2 regions of the Lysinibacillus sp. BF-4 genome follow, and region 1 is predicted to be linked to the other one. Evidence: riboswitches for the same ligand, from Rfam matches in the RefSeq annotation. Region 1 holds a riboswitch; the other holds the start of a gene.

What was found. A riboswitch is a leader RNA that binds a small molecule or an ion and turns the genes downstream of it on or off. The one in region 1 is predicted to bind FMN.
Positions count from the first base shown of each region.
Region 2: it holds a riboswitch for FMN, as region 1 does, so the genes downstream of both, CH76_RS01290 (ECF transporter S component) here and ribD (bifunctional diaminohydroxyphosphoribosylaminopyrimidine deaminase/5-amino-6-(5-phosphoribosylamino)uracil reductase RibD) in region 1, are expected to answer to the same signal.

Region 1 is NZ_JPUW01000016.1:1,315-9,061, forward strand. Features, by position in the region: gene CH76_RS07015 (5-bromo-4-chloroindolyl phosphate hydrolysis family protein) at 91-735, shown strand; gene CH76_RS07020 (toxic anion resistance protein) at 735-1,685, shown strand; FMN riboswitch at 1,831-1,947, shown strand; FMN riboswitch at 2,020-2,136, shown strand; gene ribD (bifunctional diaminohydroxyphosphoribosylaminopyrimidine deaminase/5-amino-6-(5-phosphoribosylamino)uracil reductase RibD) at 2,239-3,267, shown strand; gene ribE (riboflavin synthase) at 3,277-3,909, shown strand; gene CH76_RS07035 (bifunctional 3,4-dihydroxy-2-butanone-4-phosphate synthase/GTP cyclohydrolase II) at 3,922-5,109, shown strand; gene ribE (6,7-dimethyl-8-ribityllumazine synthase) at 5,123-5,587, shown strand; gene CH76_RS07045 (hypothetical protein) at 5,613-5,795, opposite strand; gene CH76_RS07050 (DUF6501 family protein) at 5,855-6,052, opposite strand; gene CH76_RS07055 (biotin transporter BioY) at 6,309-6,908, shown strand; gene putP (sodium/proline symporter PutP) at 6,948-7,747, opposite strand, start outside.
Region 2 is NZ_JPUW01000001.1:252,343-260,089, reverse strand. Features, by position in the region: gene CH76_RS13400 (DnaD domain protein) at 1-1,003, opposite strand, end outside; gene nrdR (transcriptional regulator NrdR) at 1,018-1,488, opposite strand; gene CH76_RS01290 (ECF transporter S component) at 1,617-2,207, opposite strand; FMN riboswitch at 2,296-2,460, opposite strand; gene CH76_RS01285 (ATP-binding protein) at 2,531-4,306, opposite strand; gene CH76_RS01280 (response regulator transcription factor) at 4,299-5,015, opposite strand; gene ccsA (cytochrome c biogenesis protein CcsA) at 5,113-6,306, opposite strand; gene CH76_RS01270 (cytochrome c biogenesis protein ResB) at 6,306-7,747, opposite strand, start outside.

The sequences.
Region 1 (7,747 bases):
ACGCCATCCCGTTGTCGTCAATACTTTTTTTGAAACTTTACCCGTTGTTTGACGTATAATAGGGAGAGATACTATTTAGGAGGTTACCCTATGCTTACGTTCTTTCAAAACTTATTACGCCACACGATTACGCTAGTTACGAGTTTTTTAGCATTTGGCTTTGCTGCAGATTCGCAGGATTCTAGTTTGTTAATGCTCGGCGCATTTTTTGGTAGTTATGTGGTCGTCAATTTTTCTATAAAACAATTGCAACTTTTCAATCGTCGTCGCAAAACTTCACTAACACGCAAAGAGTTTAAGCATGTAAATGCCCAACTTAAAATTGCCAAAACAAAAATTAAAGCACTCAATAATGCCTACTTAAAAGTGCGCTCTATTAATTCCTTTAAGCAACTGCATGAGATGACAAGTGTGGCAAAAAATATTGTGCGCCTTGTGCGTCAAACACCTGAGAAGTTTTTCGCGGCAGAGCCGTTCTTTTATGGTCACCTTGACTCAGCTGTACAGCTTACCGAAAAATACAGCTTCCTGTCTCGCCAGCAAGTGCGCGATAAGGAAATTACAGCAGCGCTATCCGAAACACACGCAACACTCGATGATTTAACAGATACGTTAAAACTCGACTTAAAAGAAGTGCTAGCTAATGATATTGAGCACCTTAACAACGAGCTAGATTACATCAAATATTCATCAGAAAAACGCAAAAAACAAATAGAATGGCGAGGCGACAAATAATGAAAACATTTGAACTTTTGCCTGAGCAAACCAAGCCACACGCGCTAAAAATCGCAGGCGAAATTGATATGAATAACTATGAGTCCATCCTTACACTTGGACACAACACACAGCGCGCGATTTCACAATTTAGTGATCGCGTGCTGTACCATATTAAAAACCGCGACATTACTAAAGTCGGCAATACTTTGCAGCAATTAGTGGATACAATCACGAGTGTTAAAGTAGAAGAAAATGATACAAATCTATTATCTCGTTTCTTCAAAAAAAAGAGCGAACCTTCGCCTGAAAGTACAATGCACTATGAGCGGGCAAGCATTCAGATTGAGCGTATTGAGTTGCAATTGCACCGCGCACAAAAGCAATTATTAGAGGATATTGAGGTACTAAACGAAATGTACCGCCTTAACCAAAGCTATCACGACGAGCTATCAATCATTTTAGCCGCAGGTGAGCTAAAGCAATATGATTTTACGAGCCGTGAGTTACCACGTATAGAAGCCATGGCGGCACAAGACCCACAAAGCCTTGCACCGCAAGCATTTGAGGATGCCAAAAATCAATTACAGCGCCTTGATCAGCGCCTGTATGATTTACAAATTGCGCGCGAGCTAACGGTACAAGCCGCACCGCAAATTCGCATGATTCAACAATCTAACCAAGTACTATCCGAAAAAATCCAAACGTCTTTAATGACTACCATTCCATTATGGAAAAACCAAATCGCACTGCTTATTAGTTCACAGCGTGACCGCCAGCGTGCGGATTTACATCGTCGTTTAGCTTCAGCTGAGCAGCGTATGGAGGCCCACTTTGATGCTACCGAGCTTCAACAAACGCAACAACGCTTACTGGCAGACGTTGAAGAAACCCTATTACTACAAGGGCAATCGTCGGTACAACAAGCACAAATCGAACGCGAAATGCGCAATTTAAGTCGCGATTTATAACAATTAACGCCACAGAAATAAATTTATTTCTGTGGCGTTTTTATGCTTGCTGTCACTACTCTTTGCTGAATACTGCTTCAACTTTTCGAAATTCCTTACTAGATTTTTCTGAACATTCATGTATAATGGGTGTCACATACGAATAGTTTTCCTTCGGGGTCAGGTGAAAGTCCTAACCGGCGGTATAGCCCGCGAGCTCTTTGGAGCAGGATTTGGTGAAATTCCAAAGCCGACAGTATAGTCTGGATGAGAGAAGGAAGTAAAAGTTACGCGCTTTGCCGTAGCTTATTTTCTGACCCCACAAAACAGTTGTGTGGTCTTTTTTAATTGCATAGTTTTCCTTCGGGGTCGGGTGTAAGTCCCAACCGGCGGTATAGCCCGCGAGCTCTTTGGAGCAGGATTTGGTGAAATTCCAGAGCCGACAGTACAGTCTGGATGAGAGAAGGAAGTGGCAAAAAACTAGCGTACGCGCTGGTTTATTTCGCAATGCCTACTTCACAAGCCCCTGTTAGATGCAGCGGGCTTTTTATTATTTTGAGGAGGTGCTTTTTGGATGGAACAACGATTTATGCAATTTGCGCTACAGCTTGCGCAAACAGGTAAAAACCAAACGTCCCCTAACCCACTTGTTGGCTGCGTGATCACTAAGGGTGAAGATATTGTTGGCTTTGGCGCACATTTAAAAGCGGGCGATGCTCATGCCGAAGTCAACGCACTAAAAATTGCAGGCGACAAAGCTGAGGGCGCTAATGTTTACGTCACATTAGAGCCGTGCAATCATACGGGGCAAACAGGAGCTTGCGTAGATGCCTTAATTGCGGCTAATGTCGCGCATGTTTTTATTGCTACGCTTGACCCTAACCCGCTTGTTGCAGGTAAAGGTGCTAGGCGCTTAGAGCAAGCAGGTATTGCCGTTCATGTTGGACTTTTAGAGACAGAGGCTAAAGCATTAAACGCACCGTTCTTTCATTTCATTTCACAGCATCAGCCTTATGTAACGTTAAAACAAGCCATCTCGCTTGATGGCAAAATTACAGCAAGTAAGGGTGAGCAAACCTTTATTACAGGCAAAAAGGTCAAGGAGGATGTGCATTTAGCACGCGCACACCATGATGCCATTTTAGTTGGCACAAATACGGTATGTATTGACGACCCGAGCCTAACAAATCGCCTAAGCACGACTAAAAAACAGCCCATTCGCGTGATTATTGACCGCTTCGGCAAAATCCCTGCGAGTGCTACGGTATTTACGGATCATGCCGCACCTACTTGGCTTTTTACAAGTGAACCACGTGAGCTAGCACGCGTGCGGGTTTTTGTACTCGACAATTGTTCACTTGGCAATGTACTGCGCCGCCTAGCAGACGAAGGCATTATGACGCTTTATGTTGAGGCAGGCTGTGGCATTGCGGATGCCTTTTTACAACAAGGCTTTGTGCAAAAAATGATTACCTATGTCGCACCAAAATTATTAGGTAGCGACGCCCTTCCCATGATTACAAAAGCACTACCCCGTCCGTTTAAATTTGATGAGGTAGCGCGCATTGGCGAAGATATTAAAATTACGATGACGCTAAAATGAGGTGAGCTTTTGTTTACAGGTATTATCGAAGAATTTGGCACGATTAACAGCATGACGATGGGTAAGGAGGCGATTGCCTTCACCATTGGCGCACACGATATTATAGCGGATATGCATATTGGCGATAGCATCGCAGTAAATGGCGTATGCCTTACCGTTACTAGCTTTACAACATCAAGTTTTACAGCAGACGTCATGCCAGAAACCGTGCGTGCAACAACACTAGCTAGCTTACAAACTGGTGCACGCGTTAACCTTGAGCGCGCTATGGCAGCTAATAAACGGTTTGGTGGTCACTTTGTGGCAGGTCATGTGGATGAGGTGGGCACGATTTTACGTAAGCGCCCCTTCTCTAACGCAGTATATGTGGATATTAAAATTTCACGCGAGGCAAGCGCCTTACTTATACCGCGTGGCTCTATTGCGGTTGATGGCATTAGCCTTACCATTTTTGCTTTACAACCAGAGCTGGTAACGGTTTCGCTCATCCCACACACATTTGACCAAACAACACTTGGCTTTAAGCGCGAGCGCGATACCGTCAATATCGAAACCGATATGCTTAGCAAATATGTAGCACGTCAGCTTCAAGGACAAAATAGTAAAGTAACAGCAGATTTTTTACGACAAAACGGATTTTAAGGTGGTTATACAATGTTTAATACAATAGAGGAAGCACTAGCAGATTTAAAACAAGGCAAAATGATTATCGTAGTAGACGACGAAAACCGCGAAAATGAAGGTGACTTTGTTGCACTCGCAGAGCTTGCGACACCTGAAGTCATTAACTTTATGGCAACGTATGGCAAGGGGTTAATTTGTACACCACTAAGCCCGACCATTGCGAGCCGTTTACAACTTGCCCCAATGGTCGCACGCAATACGGATTTTCATCAAACCGCATTTACCGTAAGCGTGGATCATATGGAAACAACAACCGGCATTAGCGCCTTTGAGCGTGCCAAAACAATCGAAAAACTCATCGACCCTACAGCAAAAGCGGCAGACTTCCGCCGTCCTGGGCATGTTTTTCCTTTGATTGCTAAGCCTGATGGTGTACTTGCACGCCCTGGTCATACCGAGGCAGCTGTCGATTTAGCGATGCTTGCGGGGAGTACGCATGCAGGTGTCATTTGCGAAATTATGAATGCGGACGGCACAATGGCGCGCCTACCTGAGCTCCAACAAACAGCGCAAACCTTAAACATGAAAATCATTACTATCGAGGCTTTAATTGCCTACCGTCTCGAAAAAGAACAAGTCATTACGCGCGAGGCTACTGTTGTAATGCCAACGGTTGCTGGTGATTTTACGATGATTGGCTACAGCAATACGCTTGACGATAAGGAGCATATTGCGTTAACAAAAGGCACACTACACGAAGCCGAAGCTCCGCTCATTCGCATTCATTCGGAGTGCTTAACAGGTGATGTCTTTGGCTCTAAACGTTGTGATTGCGGACCTCAACTACAAGCCGCGTTAACAGCCATTGAGCAAGACGGTACAGGCGCAGTGCTTTATATGCGACAAGAAGGGCGCGGCATTGGGTTATTAAACAAACTCAAAGCTTATGAGCTGCAAGAGCAAGGCTATGACACAGTAGAGGCTAATGAACTGTTAGGCTTTGCGAGCGAGCTACGCGATTACCGCCTATGTGCACAAATGCTTAAAGACTTAGGCGTTACAACGGTACGTCTCCTAACTAACAACCCTGATAAAGTGGCGCAACTTGAGCGCTACGGCATTACGGTTAGCGCACGCATCCCACTCATTGCAGGGCTAGCACAAGAAAACGCCAACTATATGGCAGCAAAAAAACACAAAATGCAACATGTACTTTAAGGAGGAAATTAACATGGTAAACACAATTCAAGCACAATTAGTCGGTACACAATTAAAGGTAGGCATTGTTGTAGGTCGCTTTAACGAGTTTATTAACGACAAATTACTAGCTGGCGCAGTAGACGGGCTTAAACGTCATGGTGTCGCGGATGACAATATCGAAGTGGTATGGGTACCTGGCGCTTTTGAAGTACCCTTTATCGCTAAAAAAATGGCAGAAGGCAAAAAATACGATGCTGTTATTGGTTTAGGCACTGTCATTCGTGGCTCAACAACGCATTATGACTATGTATGTAATGAAGCCGCTAAAGGCATTGCCCAAGTCGGACTACAAACCGGCGTACCAACCATTTTTGGTATCGTCACAACCGAAACCATCGAACAAGCAATTGAGCGCGCAGGCACTAAAGCTGGCAATAAAGGCTATGACGCTGCCGTTGCCGCAATCGAAATGGCAAACCTTACAAAATTACTATAAAACAAAGAGGCTAAGGGACATTCCCCTAGCCTCTTTTTGCATGCTGGATACGTTGGACGAGTGTCCCAATCACTACTAATGCAAGCCCTACGCCTGCACCCATTAACTGGTCAGCTAGCACTTCGCCAGCTCGTAGGTAGCGCATCAAAAATGTACCACCAAAAATCACCAGTGTAATTAAGCCAAGCTGTCTTATCATGATGCCCATTTGCCTATTACAACCTCCAAACAATCGCTCAAGCGATACCTGTCTATGCTAAAATAGAGTTATGCAAAGTATGTTTTATAGTAGCCACCAATGTGACCTGTGTTATCAATCACGAAAATAAATTCGTCTGTTTCGTTTTTCACTTCGTATTGTTTACCTACTGTTAAAACGTTTGATACTAAATATTTCGCTGCATCCGTATGTGTACAAGTTACCGTACGTAAAGTTGGCGAATCTTTCCATGTATTATGAAGCATAGCAATCTCTCCTCGTTTAAAAATTCATCCTCTCTAGTGTATACGATTTTTACGCATTTGTGGAGAGCTGGAGGTGAAATTTATGAGTGTACCGATTTGGTTTTACGTTGTTGCCTTCTCACTCGTCATTGTATTTGTTATTATTGCGGAATGGAACTCACGCCGTTAATATGTGTTAACCATTATAAATATATAGTTGACTTAAATACTTTACTCCACTAAACTAGAAACATACTAGTTATTGGAGTGATACTTGATGGCAACTACAGTTCAACAAGCACGCGCAGGTAGTAAATTTTCGACAGTTGATATGGTATACTGTGCGTTATTTTCGACACTTATGATGATTGGCGCAAACATTACGGCTTTTGCCCCGTTCCTTGTGGTAGGCGGCGTGCCAATTACGCTACAATCTTTTTTTGCAACATTAGCAGGGCTAGTTTTAGGTGCACGTAAAGGTGCAATCGCTATGCTCGTTTATACTTTAATTGGGCTAGCAGGTGCGCCTGTCTTTGCTCAGTTTAAAGGCGGCATATCTATGATTTTAGCCCCTACCTTTGGCTTTATCGTCGTCTTTATTTTAATCGCCTATATTATTGGCAAAATGACAGAGAAGCATGGCACTGTAAAAAGCTATGTCATCGCCTCGTTAGTTGGTACTGTTATTACGTATATCATCGGTACAAACTGGATGTATGCAGCCTATATGCTATGGGCAGGTGCACCAGAAGGCTTTGATTACTGGATGGCTTGGGCTTGGATGCTTGGCCCACTACCAAAAGATATTATTTTAGGTGTATTTGCAGGATTCTTTGCTTTCCGTATTAATGCGATTTTAAAAGTCAATAAATCCTAACAAAAAAGGGAGTGGCCGCGGCCACTCCCTTTTGTGCTATTATTTTTTCATTTCCTCATGTAAATGCGCAACTGCCGCATCAAATGTTTCGTCAATTTCCTTATTTGGCTTATACGTGATTAAGCTCACTACTACAATCGTAATAAGGCTTAACAAGAAACCTGGCACGATTTCGTAAAGTTCGAACCACTTAAATTTCTCCCAAACAAAGACCACAACCGCACCTACAATAAGACCTGCAACTGCACCTTGAGACGTTGTTTTACGCCAGTAAAGGCTTAGTAAAATAAGCGGCCCAAAGGCACTACCAAAACCTGACCAAGCAAACGATACAAGATCTAACACCGACTCATTATTTGGCCAAGCTAACATAATGGCTACAACAGACACCGCAAATACCGCTACTCGTCCCAAGAAAACATAGTAACTATCTGACTTTGGTGCTTTATTAAATGCCTTATATAAATCCTCAATTAATGCCGATGACGTAACGATTAACTGTGACGAAATCGTACTCATTACAGCCGAAAGTACAGCCGCTAAAATAACACCTGCAATAATCGGATGGAAAATAATTTGACCTAATACAATAAATACAGTTTCCGGGTCCTCAAGTGTCGCACCTTGTTGCAGGAAGTACGCATACCCAACAATCGCTGTAAATACAGCTCCCAACATACTTAAAAACATCCAACCAATACCAATGCGGCGAGCACTACGTGTTTCTTTAATCGTTTTAATCGCCATAAAACGCACAATAATATGTGGTTGACCAAAGTAGCCAAGCCCCCATGCGAGTGACGAAATAATACTAATTGCTGTAACACCCTCAAAGAAAC
Region 2 (7,747 bases), on a different contig from region 1:
CGCCCGTTGGTAACCCATAACGCATATACAAACTCTCAACAAGTTGCACCGCAGAGTCTGAAGGTGTTGCGCCTTTATGAAGACGACGCAAATTTTCAAGCGGGCTAGCTGTCGCTAAATAATGTAAATGTTTTTGTTGCTTACTCTGCCCTGTAGGCTCAACTACTGTCTTATCAAAAACAGGCGTAATTTGAGGCATTACTGTGGATACTGTTAATTTATAATAATCTGCGGCGGCTTTACGCAATTGCTTATCAGAAATCACTAAATCATCATCTAGTGCCATAATGACAACCTTTTGCATATCCAACGGTGAAAGCTGGTATAAAAAGGCCAGCTTTGCAATCATTTCACGCACCTCAGTCGTTAAAGCTGCAGCAGGCACTAAGTGCTCTTGTAATCCTGATTGAAGCAACGCAAAATCAAAATTTTGTTGCATAAAAGGATAGGTTTTACTTTCAGCCATAGCTACCGGCATTACTAAATCCGTAGGTACTGTACTATTAACGGGCGTAAAAACATCTGTAAATGTTCGTGTAACCTCTGTAAATTGATCACGACTTTTATGTTGCTCCATAAAGCGTGCACGCAAGTTACGATAATTACGCTCACCAATTTTACTGTATAACATCATCGACAATAAGGGGTCTGCAAAAAACACACCTGCTTCAAGCGGGCGTGCTAACTCATAAATAAAACTGCGTTCTTCACCACTACTTGTACGCCATGTGCGCACTAAGCCTATAGCTTCTAAAGCTAGGCGAGCCTTTAAAATTTCTTGTAGCCCCATATCTAACGTTTGCATTAAAAAATAGTGCATCGTTGGTGTTTGAGCTTGAAACTCACCCTCAGCCCAAAGTGTAAAATATAAACTTAACGCCTTACCGCCAACAATAGGTTGGTAAAAAAGAGTTAGTAGTTGGCGCTCTGTAACGGAAAGTTGTTGCGGTAGCTCAACAAAAAAAACATCATTTTGATGAAGCTCTTGTGGTAATAATGACACCAGGCTCACGCTCCTTACTTTTTAGCATTCGATTGGCGTTCAATAATCTCTCTAATCTCGTCAATAAATACATTAATATCTTTAAATTGGCGGTACACAGAAGCAAAGCGTACATATGCTACCTCGTCAATAGACGCAAGGTGATCCATAACCTTTTCGCCTACATCATCGGACTGTACTTCCCCATTACTCATTTGGCGCAAATCTTTTTCGATAGCAATTACTACCTCATCTAGCACCTCAAGGGCCACAGGACGTTTCTCACATGCGCGAATCATACCACGTAGTAATTTTTCGCGGCTAAACTCCTCACGTGAACCATCTTTCTTTACAACAATTAATGGTGTTTCTTCTATTTTTTCAAACGTTGTGAAGCGATAACTGCAAGACTCGCACTCTCTACGACGTCGAATTTCTTTATTATCATCAACTGGTCGCGTATCAACAACTCGCGTACCATTATATTGGCATGAAGGACATCTCATATTTTTATCTCCCGTAAGTTAATTTACTAGTTCTAAGTATAACAAACTTTTAAGCTCACAAAAAGGATAGGCTACATCAAACACAAAAGCAGCATCACGAGAAAGACGTGACACTGCTTTTTTGATAATTATTGGTAATGATACTGCTTTTGCTGCTGAATAATCCATTTATCCATTGCTTTATATAACAGCACCATAATAACTGTAATAATAATACCTTTAATAATATTAAACGGTAAAATACCTTTGATAATCATAACGTATAATGCATCACCAACGACTTGATCCATACCTAAAAAGTACGTATACATTGGTAAAAATACAGCATAATTTAAAAAGCTCATGCCGACAGCCATAACAAGTGTCCCTGCGATTAAGCCAGTAATTAGCCCTTTCACAGATTTAAAACGATTAAAAACCATATACACAGGCATAATGAATAATACCCCTGTAGTAAAGTTGGCAATATGCCCCACTGGCACACCTGTTTCAGTACCTGTAAATAACCAATCCAATACATTTTTAAATAGCTCTACTAAAATACCTGCTGCTGGTCCCATTGTAATGACTGCTAGTAATGCTGGCATATCACTAAAATCAACCTTTAAAAATGCGGGAAACGGTGGAATCGGAAAATTTAATAAATGTAGTAAAAAGCCAATACTACTCAACATCCCGATTGTTACGAAATACTTTGTGCGCTTGCGTTGCTTTTCCATGTTACTCTCTCCTCTTTGCTGATTACACCTCGCAAGAAGAAAGGTCCGACAAATGTGTGGCATAAAAAAGACATTACACATGTCGTACCTTCACCTTCTCCCATCCAGACTATACTGTCGGCCTTGGAGTTGCACCAAGTCAGCTACTCACAAAAATGAGTAGGTCGCGGGCTCGTATGCTTATAGGTTGCTGTCGAACAGCTACCGCATAATTACCGCCGGTCGGGAATTGCACCCTGCCCCGAAGATGAATCATATTTTTTAGTTGTTACACTACTATCATAGGCAATTTACAATGAATTGTAAAGTACTACTGCTTTTGTTTAACGTAAGGGTAAATAAAATGTAAAGGTTGTACCTTGTCCTTCTACACTATCCACCATAATATTACCCGAATGTGCCTTTACAATATTACGTGCAATCGCTAAACCTAATCCCGTACCACCTTTAGAACGGGTACGTGCCTTATCTGCCTTATAAAAGCGCTCAAACACGTAAGGCAAGTCTTCTTGTGGTATACCAACGCCTGAGTCTTGCACAAGTACTTTAACAAAGGTTTCCTCACGCTCAACTTTCACACTTACTGTACCATCTTCAAGTGTATGACGAATAGCGTTGTCAATTAAGTTTGTTAGTACCTGCTCAATGCGATCTTCATCTAACACTACCGTCTCATGCGGCTCAAATTCACTAGTAAATATTAAGTTAACGTGCTTTTCTTTTGCCACTTGCGCAAACTTTTGCGTAATACGTTCAAATACTGTATTAAGCGGATAGGTTTCTGTATTAAGCATCATATGTCCCGCTTCCATACGCGCTAAATCTAATAACTCAGATACTAGGCGACCCATTCGCTGTGACTCATCATAAATAATACGAATCATTTCATTGCGGTCTTCCTCAGTAGTAACGACTTCATCTAGTATCGCCTCAGAGTAGCCTTGTAACATAGCAATCGGCGTGCGTAGCTCATGTGATACATTCGCAATAAAATCAGAGCGCAACTTTTCTAAGCGGTGCTGCTCAGTCATATCACGAATAACGGCTACTGCGCCTCGTACAGAGTTACCACCGTACAACGGGCTTATCGTAATGCTGTAGTAAGCACCGTGCATTTCAATTTCTTCTTCTAATTTATCCTCAAACACTAATACATGATCTAGCATGTGATAAATTTCAGGTGGTAATGGCTCACTACTTTGGCTTCCTTTATTTACAAACCACATTTGCAATAACTTTTCCGCAGGTGGATTGCTCAGCAAAATGGTGCTGTCACTATTAAAGGTAATCACCGCATCTGTCATAGAAGTTAAAATATTAGAGACTTGCTCCTTCTCTTGATTAATAACCTCTAAATTATGCTTTAACTGACGCCCCATTTGGTTAAAGGCATTTGCTAGTTGTCCAATTTCATCATTTTGGCTCGCAACGACTTTATTATCAAACTTACCCTTTGATAGCTCAATTGCTGTTTCACGCATCTTGCGCAAAGGCAGTGTAATACGTGAAGATAGGAAAAAGGCAAAGAAGGTCGTTAATACAAAGGCGATAATAGCCGCTAATAGGACAATTTTTGTTGTCTCACGAGAAGTTTTATGTAAGGCCTCTGGGTTTTGGTACATAAAGACTGCCCCGTGCATCTCGCTCTCACCGTTTAATGGGAAAGCTAATACTAAATACGTATCCATTGCTTCTTGTTCAGAGTAGGATGGCATTAAGAGTTCTTTAACAATTGGCTCAGTTGTAGAATATACTTTGGCAAACGCCTTATTATCTAAAATCGTTTGTTCAATCTCTTTTTGGTTTTTGCCGTCTTGTAACGCCATTACAATATCGCGGCTCGTATTAGCCACCAAGGCATTCGTACCTTCTGGCAAAATATCTTCAAGCATGCTTTCGGTCTTACTATCCAGTTGCTCCTCGTCATAAAGGCTAGCAATGGTATGGGCTGTTTGTCGTAATGACGACTCAGCTTGTTGCACGTGATAGTTTTGTAAAAACTCAAGCATAAGTACGGTAAAAACAAACAGTACAAATGAAACGAGAAGCAAGATGGTTACCCACAGCTTCCCGACAACACTATTCCATATTCTATTCATTCACGACCTCAAATTTATAGCCGACGCCCCAAACCGTAACAATCATTTTAGCAGCATTTTCAGATACACGGTTTAGCTTCTCGCGCAGTCGTTTTACGTGCGTATCAACTGTACGTAAATCACCAAAGAAATCATAATGCCATACTTCTTTTAACAATTGCTCACGGTCAAATACCTTATCTGGTGATTTTGCTAAGAAGTATAATAGCTCATACTCTTTTGGTGTAAGGTTAACTTCTACTCCCTCCGCTGTGACACGGTGTGCATCATGGTCAATCATTAAATGCGGGAAGACAACTAAGTCTTTTGAAGTTGATGCGTTCGCTGCAGGTGCAAAGGCTTGTGAGCGTCGTAAAATAGCTTTCACACGCAACACAACCTCGCGCGGGCTAAATGGCTTTACGATGTAATCGTCAGCGCCAATTTCAAAGCCATGCACGCGGTTTGCCTCCTCGCCTTTTGCGGTAAGTAAAATAATGGGTGTCGTAGAACGCTCACGCAACTCCTCACATACTTGTAATCCATCTTTTTCTGGCATCATAATGTCGAGCAAAATACAGTGATAATCTTTTTCTAATGTCATGGCTAGTGCTTCCTCGCCATTCTCTGCTTCATCAATCTCGTAGCCTTCGCGCTCTAGGTACATTTTTAATAAGCGACGGATGCGATCTTCGTCATCTACTACAAGGATGGAAATATTGTCTGACATTGTGTTACCCCTTTCTACATTCATCTATATCTATTGTACAATTTACTTCACAAATTGAAAAGAGAAGCACATTTTTCGTCATGTGCTTCTCCAATCGTTACGCGTATGAGTGAAGTCCCGCGATGATTAAGTTAATAACAACTAAGTTGAAAATCATAATCGCAAAGCCGATTAATGCAAGCCATGCTGATTTACGACCTTCCCAACCTTTTGATAAACGAAGGTGAAGGAACGCAGCATAGAACAACCAAGTGATTAATGCCCATACTTCTTTTGGATCCCAGCCCCAATAGCGACCCCATGCCTCTTGCGCCCAAATCATAGCGAAGATTAAAGCACCAAGGGTGAAGACCGGGAAACCAATTAATACAGAACGGTAACCAATCTCGTCCATTAACTCTAAGTTAGCACGCTTAACAAACGGTTTAAGCATCTCACTTACACGTTTACGTGATAGTAAACGAATAAGTAAGTAAAGGATTGAACCTACTAATAGTGACCACGCTACCGTTGTTAATTTCTTAGCGTTAATAATAGGTGGTGTATCCATTAACGGCTTCATTTTACCTTCTGTTAAAGCCACAGATTCATTCATACCAAATAGCGCTGGTACGTCATACGTAATTTCACGTTGAATTTCGTCCTTATCCATATACGTAAACTGCGCTTCGTAGCCAATACCACGGAACACCAACGTTACTAATACGAAACCAATAACTACTACCACAAAGAACATTATTGCCTCTAATGCTGTGCGCTCTTTAGATGGTTTTGTTAAATCTACTACTTTTAATAAATACACAAGACCTGCTACAGCACTAATAGATAAAATAGATTGACCAAATGCTGCAGAGAGCACGTGGATTGTAAGCCAGTTACTTTGTAATGATGGTACAAGTGGGCTAACGTCTGTTGGGAACATTGCCGCATAACCAATAATTAATACAGCGATTGGTAAAGCAATTAAACCAAGTACAGTAGCACGGTACATAAAGTACATAATAATAAATGCCAGTACAATAAACATACCAAATGCTGTTGTAAACTCAAACATATTACTTACTGGCGCATGACCTGTATACATCCAACGTGTGATAAAGTAACCTAGGTTTGCGATAAAACCAATAATAGTAATGATAATCGCAATTTTCCCCCACTTATCTGCATGGCGAGCTGCCGCTTCCCTTTTATCATGTGAATTTTTTACTGCTCCACCGAAAAATAAAGTTGCAATTAAATAAGCAAGGAAAGCTACAAATAGTAAGTTACCACTAAGACTAATTAAACTCATTATGCTTCGTCACCTTCCTGTTTTTCTTCGGAATCATTTAAATCAAGCTGGTCAACGTAAGCTGGTAATTGCGCTGCTTGCGTGACAATATCAAGTTCTTTTTTCAAACCAAACCAGTTTTTATTAGTATGGGCCGCAAGAATAAGCTTGCCATCTTTTGTTGCCTGTACCCATAAACGACGGTGGTTCCAATAGGAGCCGATAGCTACACCAATCATAAAGATGATACCACCAACAGCAATAATTGGGATCGTACTATCCTTATGAATCGTTAAACCTGATGAGTTACGCGTTGTTGCTGAAGCAAACTTCATCATATTTTTGTTTTCACCTAATGGCTCCAATGTGTTACGAATCGCCACAAAGCTCGTTTCGCCTTCTGGCGTATCAGGTGTTGTCATTTTAAAGACAAACGCTGGATTATCAGGCACTGGTAAATTAGTTTGTGGTACACCATCTTTAAAGCCTGCAAAGTCCGGTGTATAATTTAAAATCTCAACACTTGAACCATTACCTAAATCATATTTCGCCTCTGGATTATCTAGTTGAACCGTCACTTGCCCATAAGACTCTTCTGTTTCTTTGTTAACTAAATCAAATGTCATCGTATACAGCTCATCTAAACGGTAATCCATTTGATAAAGCGAGTAGCCATCATATTGCAAAGGATGGTTAACACGAATCGAATATTCTTTTACTAACTCTAAATTGTCAGTATCTCCTGGTAATGCACCTTCTGGTTGCTTATATAATTTAGCGTTCGTTTGGAAGTTTTTCGCTACCACGTTAACACCTTGTCGTACTTGCTCACCCGATGGTCCATCTTTATCGTTTTCGTGCATTTCCAAAATAAACTTGTCATTTTCAAGGAAATAACCTGGCATACCCATAACTTCAATTGTTTCGCCTTCTCGAATCAACATCGACTCATCAACATATAAACCAGGTATAACGCGTAGTGATACACCTGTTAAAAATACAATTAAACCTACGTGATTAATATAGGGGCCGTATCGAGAAAAGCGATTTTTTTCAGCTAATAATGCATCCCCATCGCGACGAACCTTATATTTTAACGCTTTCATTTCTTTTTCTATCGTTGCTAATGTTTGCTCATTATCTTCGACTTCACCTTGTGCTACGATACGTTGGCGCTTCATAAAGCTCTCGTGTCGCTTTACACGTTGGTTCGTTAATGATTTATGCAGTGGGATACCACGGTCAATACTCGCTACGATAATCGAAATACCAAGCATTCCTACAAGTACTTGGAACCACCAAGAACTATATAAATCAGACAGCCCTAATGCATAATAAATTTTACCGATTGTGCCATACGTATTTTCATAGTATGCGCCCTTATCGCCAAGTGTACCTACATTGACATAAAACTCTTGCGGTAAAAATGTACCGACCGAAGCTGCAAGTAGCGTAATAATAA